Regions from separate parts of the Pseudomaricurvus sp. ABR4_320 genome, predicted to be linked through region 3. Evidence: predicted binding sites of a transcription regulator. Region 3 holds the regulator's gene; each other region holds the start of a gene.
The links. Region 3 encodes sigma-54, which starts transcription at its own class of promoters, with help from an activator protein. Its sites were predicted from a motif close to TGGCACANNNNTTGCNNT; they were not measured.
Positions count from the first base shown of each region.

Region 1 (2,179 bases), on a different contig from region 3:
GCCAAGTCCCTGGTCGAGTGCCAGAGGCATAAGCTCCCACTCATAGTCCCGGTGTAGTAGTGAATAATAGCCTTGATAAGCGACATGCCGATTCCAGCCGTAACGTTCCGACGTCGCTAGGGATTTCATGACTTGCCAGCCAGAAAAATTAGAGCATCCGAAATAGCGCAGTTTGCCCGCTGTGACCAAATCATTCAGCGTGCTGAGGGTTTCTTCCTGTGGCGTTAACGCGTCGAAGCTGTGTAAAAAATACAGGTCGATATAGTCGGTCTGCAGGCGCTTGAGGCTGGCGTCTACCGCTTTGATCAAGTGGTGGCGCGAAGAGCCTTTATCGTTGGGGCCCTGCCCCATGGTAAACGTACCCTTTGTGGAAATAAGCAATTCATCGCGAGGGTGGTGGCGGATGGCTTCACCCAGAATTCGTTCAGACTGTCCATCGGAATAGACGTCCGCGGTATCGAAAAAATTGATGCCCTTATCGAGGCAGATATCGATCAGCTCTTTCGCTTCAGCAACATCGGTATTGCCCCATTTGCTCATCATTTCTCCAACGCCACCGAAGGTGCCTGTGCCGTAGCAGAGGGCTGGAACCATTAGGCCGCTGTTGCCAAGTTGTCGGTATTGCATGGGGAAATCTCCAGAATTTCTGTGGAATTGGGTCGTACGGTGTGATTGATGATACTCGCTCCTACGTTTGTCGTGGACAGCTGGTTTGATCGTTCGTTTTAAGTCGCTGGTCGCTAGAGTCGTGATGGCATGCTTAAAAGTGGTGCAGTGCTTTTCGTGTTCGCCGCTTCTTTGCGTCGGTGGTTAAAAAAATACCACTTAAAACCCGGTGTCACCATTATGGTGCGAGTAGTGTTTGCCGTATTGGTCACGGATAGTGATTTTAGCCGTGTTAACTGCTCTCTTGATTTTAATGGTGTTTTGTTTTGGTGCTTTAGTGCACTAAATGGGGTGGAGTGGTGCGGAGATCACCTATGGTTTCTGTGCTAGAGAGAAAACTGCTTTAAATTCAATGGGTTAAGAAGTGTAATTTTGTGGCATGGCGTGTGCTAAATGACCTGTGTGCTCTTTGCTCGCTCACCCTTAATTCCTATTGCCTAAATAGAGGTTATTGCCCATGTCGTATCTTGAGCCCTCTGAATTTGCCACGAAGATGGTCGATTCTGGTGAATCAAAAATATTTATGTCCACCAAGGACACGTTTGTCCGTGCCTTTATGGCCGGTGCTATTTTGGGATTGGCTGCAATTTTTGCCATCACCGTCGCAACGAAAACCGGGTCGCCACTGGTTGGTGCCGTGCTTTTCCCGGTTGGTTTCATTATGTTGTATTTGATGAAGTTCGATTTGCTGACGGGTGTGTTTACGCTTGTGCCGCTCTCCATCATCGATCGTCGCCCTGGCTGTACCGTAAGTGGTTTATTGAGAAACTGGGGGCTGGTGTTTATCGGTAACTTTGCTGGCGCACTGACCACCGCATTTATGATGTCGTTTGTTCTTACCTATGGTTACACAGGTTATGCTCCGGGCGGTGAAGAATTGGCCGCTAAGGTCGCAAGTATTGGGGAAGGTCGTACTACGGGTTACCAAGCTGCTGGCGCCGGGGGATGGTTTACTGTGTTTATTCGCGGCATTCTGTGCAACTGGATGGTTTCAATGGGCGTTGTTGGAGCAATGATTTCCACGTCGGCAACCGGCAAAATGGCGGCTATGTGGATGCCGGTTATGCTCTTCTTCTTTATGGGATTTGAGCATTCTATTGTGAACATGTTCCTGTTCCCATTTTCTATGATCATGGGTGGTAATTTTACCATTGTGGATTACTTTATCTGGAATGAAATCCCGACTGCGCTTGGAAACTTGGTGGGTGGATTCCTGTTAGTAGGTTTACCGCTTTACCTCACCCATGTAAAAGAAAGCCCCTCCAAGAAAGTTGCTGCACGTGAAGCAAGTTTTATTGCTGAAAGCAAAGCGATGTAGTGAATTAACATTCAATATTCATTGCAGCTTACTTGTTGGTAAATCCGAAAGCTTTGCTTCTGGTAAAACAAAAAACGCCTCGGGAGAGGCGTTTTTTTTCTGTTTTTGTAGGTTAGAAAGATCCGCGCACGCCGAAAATGATTCCTCGGCCGGGTAGGAGCGCCTTATCTTTTAAGAAGGAGGTGTGTACACGCG
Region 1 is NZ_JBSWVF010000002.1:715,905-718,083, forward strand. It holds gene ACXAFR_RS06300 (aldo/keto reductase) at 1-627, opposite strand, end outside; gene ACXAFR_RS06305 (formate/nitrite transporter family protein) at 1,124-1,984, shown strand; gene ACXAFR_RS06310 (TonB-dependent receptor) at 2,097-2,179, opposite strand, start outside.
Region 1: a site for sigma-54 is predicted at 1,042-1,059, ahead of ACXAFR_RS06305 (formate/nitrite transporter family protein). Genes of this name have one in related genera too.

Region 2 (2,179 bases), on a different contig from region 3:
CCGGAAAGTCTTTCGCGTCCATTAAGCCTTCCTCGACGAGAGATTCTGCGGCCAAACGATAGATATCTGGGCGATACACATTGGCAGCGGTTTCTTTATACCACTCGTCGCTTTTGTCTTCGGCGATCTGTCCCCAACGACGCATTTGAGTCAAATACCAGATGGCATCAGAGTAATAGGGATAGGTGGCGTTATAGCGGAAGAACACGTTAAAGTCGGGCACCTCGCGCTTGTCGCCCTTCTCATATTCGAAGGTTCCGGTCATGCTGTTTGCGATAACATCATAATCCGCACCCACATAATTTGATTGCGACAGTATCTTCACAGCAGCAGGGCGATTAGCGTTGTCATTTTCATCCAGCCATTTTGCAGCACGAATCAGTGCACGCGTTAACCGAATGGTGGTGTTTGGATATTTCTCGGCGAATTCAGCGGTAATACCGAACACTTTTTCTGGATTGTTTTTCCAAATTTCGTAATCGGTAATGACGGGAACACCAATACCCTTAAATACTGCTTGCTGATTCCATGGCTCACCCACGCAGTAACCATAAATTGTTCCAGCTTCCAGAGTTGCAGGCATTTGTGGCGGTGGCGTCACGGAAAGGAGTGCATCCGCATCAATTTGGCCCGATGTATCACCCTTTTTAGGCGCATAGTAACCGGGGTGAATACCACCAGCAGCCAACCAATAGCGCAATTCATAATTATGGGTAGAGACCGGAAAAACCATGCCCATATTAAAAGGCTTGCCTTCCGACTTATATTTTTCGACGACGGGTTTTAGAGCATCAGCCTTAATTGGATGCTCTGGGCGGCCATCATCCATCTTGGAAATGTTCGGCTCCATGGCCTCCCAGATCTCATTGGAAACGGTAATACCATTTCCATTAAGGTCCATAGAAAACGGTGTAATGATGTGAGCCTTAGTCCCAAATCCGATGGTTGCAGCAAGTGGCTGCCCCGCGAGCATATGAGCACCATCCAGTGTTCCATCAATCACGCCGTCGAGCAGGACTTTCCAGTTGGCCTGAGCTTCGATGGTCACGTAGAGACCTTCGTCTTCAAAATAGCCATTTTCGTAAGCAATGGCGATAGGCGCCATATCGGTTAGTTTAATAAACCCAAATTTCAATTCTTCTTTTTCGGGCCAGCCAAGCTCTTCAGCCTGTACGATCGTTGTTGAAAATGAGACCCCCACAACAGTGGCTGCCACAACTCGCCCCAGCGGTTTAAACCAGCTCATGTTCATTCCTCAATAATAGTTTTCTGCTTTTTAGTTAAATCGATGCGATCTCGACGTCGAACTCAGAAACCTTAAAGCAATAGCGGCAAAAACCGCTTGCTCCAAGAATGCCCCATAAACGATCAGCCTTTATCACGGTCAGCGAAATCGTTTGAACGCCCATATCCTTTAGCAGCATGTATGCCAACGATCAGTTTTTCATCAACTCAAAAAAAGTACGGCAAAAAAACGTATATTGCGCCATTTTGCACAACTAAAGTGCAAATTTACCTCCTTCACTTCGGTAGATTCAGAGAAAACGGCACAACTGATTTTTGTCGACTGAACTTATCGCACCACCATGGACACAAACGCCCAATAAAACACCAAAAAGATTCATCAGAAAAATTTGTTGGCGCCCATTACCCCAAGCATAAACGCACCAAAAAGGATCATTACTGAAAAGAACGGGTTATCACCAACGGTAAAAACCACTGATTGAGAAATAAAAAGGAATGCCTAGCGCTCGATTTCGCAACAGGACGTTGGATCAATCAACGAGGAGAGTGGGACGGAGAAAGGGCTTACCGAAAACCTGAAAGTGACAGTCACGTTTAGACGGTTACGAAAGAAGGTATCCAGGATTGAGTGATGGATCTAATCCCACTGCAATTCAGCAAGCATGCGATCAAACTGATCGAATAAGCTATCAATGGCTCGACTGGCCAGGGCGAAATATTCTTCAGGCGTCACTGTCGGCCGATCCCGGAGAATGTGCTCGTTAATACAGTCGATCAAAATTTTGATCAGTTTTGGCGAGTCGTTGCTACCTGGCTGCACATCTCGGCGCAATTTGCGGGTGTTATTCTCAATCTCAGAGCAGAGCTCTCGCAACCGGTCTTTTGACTGCCGATCACAATAACCGGCTGCGGCCACGCCGGTTCCCAAGGCCCT
Region 2 is NZ_JBSWVF010000008.1:198,902-201,080, reverse strand. It holds gene ACXAFR_RS17245 (CmpA/NrtA family ABC transporter substrate-binding protein) at 1-1,246, opposite strand, end outside; gene ACXAFR_RS17240 (nitrate- and nitrite sensing domain-containing protein) at 1,883-2,179, opposite strand, start outside.
Region 2: a site for sigma-54 is predicted at 1,415-1,432, ahead of ACXAFR_RS17245 (CmpA/NrtA family ABC transporter substrate-binding protein). Genes of this name have one in related genera too.

Region 3 (2,179 bases):
CCCAGCCTTTCGCGAGCTGTCATGCTGGTGAAAATGTCGTCAGCACTGAGATCGGGAAGATCTTCAGCGATAAGTTCCGACAGAATCTGCAGGGTGCGTTTTTTACTAAGAGACTCAACACCGCAGGCACAGCGGTGTTGAGTGAGAATGTTTTTAAGCTGCATATCTCAACGATGATGATTTTTCAGCTTCTCTTTATGCTTTAACAGTTGCCGATCCAGTTTGTCAGCCAGCATATCGATCGCCGCGTATAAGTCCTCTGATTCGCAATCGGCATAGAAGTCTTTTCCACTCACGTGGACAGACGCCTCTGCCTTCTGGCGTAGTTTATCAACAGACAGGATCACATTGGTACTGGTTATTCGATCATGATGACGTTCGAGTCGATCCAGCTTGTTGGTTACATAGTCTTTTATCGCTGGAGTAAGATCGATGTGATGTCCACTTATGTTGATTTGCATAGATTGCTCCTCTTTTGTGTGTAGACCAGCGCTGTTGGCTGGTGGAGAAGTCGGTTGGTGCTGGACTTCTCTGCATTCAGACCCAAAACAGGGTCTTGAAAATCGATGTTATAGGAGTCTTTTACGTTCATTTGATGGCGGAATGTTGAGAGATTCGCGATATTTGGCGATAGTGCGTCGGGCAACCTGAATACCCTGGTCCGCCAGTAGACTTGTAATTTTGCTGTCACTCAGTGGTTTTTGCGGATTTTCTGCAGCGATGAGTTTCTTGATAATGGCGCGAATAGCCGTTGAAGAGCACTCACCGCCGGATTCCGTACTGACGTGGCTGGAGAAGAAGTACTTGAGTTCGAAAATGCCCTGAGGGGTATGCATATATTTTTGCGTTGTCACCCTGGAAATTGTGGATTCGTGCATGCCGACAACTTCTGCGACATCGTGCAGTACCAGAGGTTTCATCGCTTCTGCCCCATGATCAAGAAACGCACGCTGTTTTTCGACAATACAGGTGGCTACTTTGAGTAGGGTTTCGTTACGACTCTGAAGACTTTTCAAAAACCAGCGGGCTTCCTGCAAATTGTCGCGTAAAAAATTATTGTCCGTGCTGCTGTCGGCGCGTTTCACCATGGCAGCGTAGGTGTCGTTAATTCTAATTTTAGGCGCAATTTCAGGATTAAGGTTAACCGTCCAGCGATCATTTTGTTTGGTGACGAAAACATCGGGTACGACATATTCGGTTTCACCGATGTTAATTTGATCTCCAGGCCTCGGGTTCAGGCTCTGGATCAGCAGGATTGCATCCCGCAATTGAAATTCTTTAAGTTTGGTCTTGCGCATCAACTGCTTGTAATCCCGGTTGCCCAGTAGCGCCAAATGTTCTTTTACGATGAGCTTAGCATCTTTGAGGGCGGGGCAGTCAGGCAGTTGATTGAGCTGTATCAACAGGCAGTCACTCAGGTCTTGGCCGGCAACGCCTGGGGGGTCGAATTGCTGAATTCGATGTAAAACGGCCACGACTTCGTCGAGTTCGAGCTCCTCCAGTTCAGATTCCAGCCCCTGGAAAATTTCATCGACTGTAATGCTGAGAATTCCGTTGTCTTGAACGGCGTCAATGATGGCCATGGCAATGATCTGATCTCGATCGGACATGGGGGTCAGATTCAGCTGCCAGTTCAAATGCTGTTGGAGACTTTCGTCTGTTCCGCGACGGGACTCAAAATCACTGTCTTCCTGCTCGGGAGAGGCGAGGCCGGTACCGGTAGGACCAGCTTGGTAGACATCGTCCCAGCTGGTGTCGACGGGCAGATCTTCAGGTATGGATTCGTTCCAGTCGCCTTCTGCGTTGGCGGTATCTGTCTCGTTTTCGTTGTAGTTGGTCGTCTCTTCAGCACTGGAAGCCTCAGAGTTTGAGGTTTCTGTCGAACTGTTTTTATCGTCGCCGTCTTTGCTGTTTTGCTCCTGTCCACCGCTGTCGACGTCTTCGTCGGATATTTCCAGCATCGGGTTGGAGTCGAGAGCTTCCTGGATTTCTGCCTGAAGATCGAGAGTGGATAGCTGCAACAACCGGATTGCCTGTTGCAGTTGAGGGGTCATGGTCAGCTGTTGACCAAGTTTAAGCTGTAACGATTGTTTCATATCTACGTCGATTACCGATACCGCCGCAGTGAGAGACCGCGATGCGGAATTTGAAATACCGTGTGGCCGCAAGAGAAAACCGG
Region 3 is NZ_JBSWVF010000019.1:65,006-67,184, reverse strand. It holds gene ACXAFR_RS23740 (PTS sugar transporter subunit IIA) at 1-164, opposite strand, end outside; gene hpf (ribosome hibernation-promoting factor, HPF/YfiA family) at 168-461, opposite strand; gene ACXAFR_RS23730 (RNA polymerase factor sigma-54) at 570-2,096, opposite strand.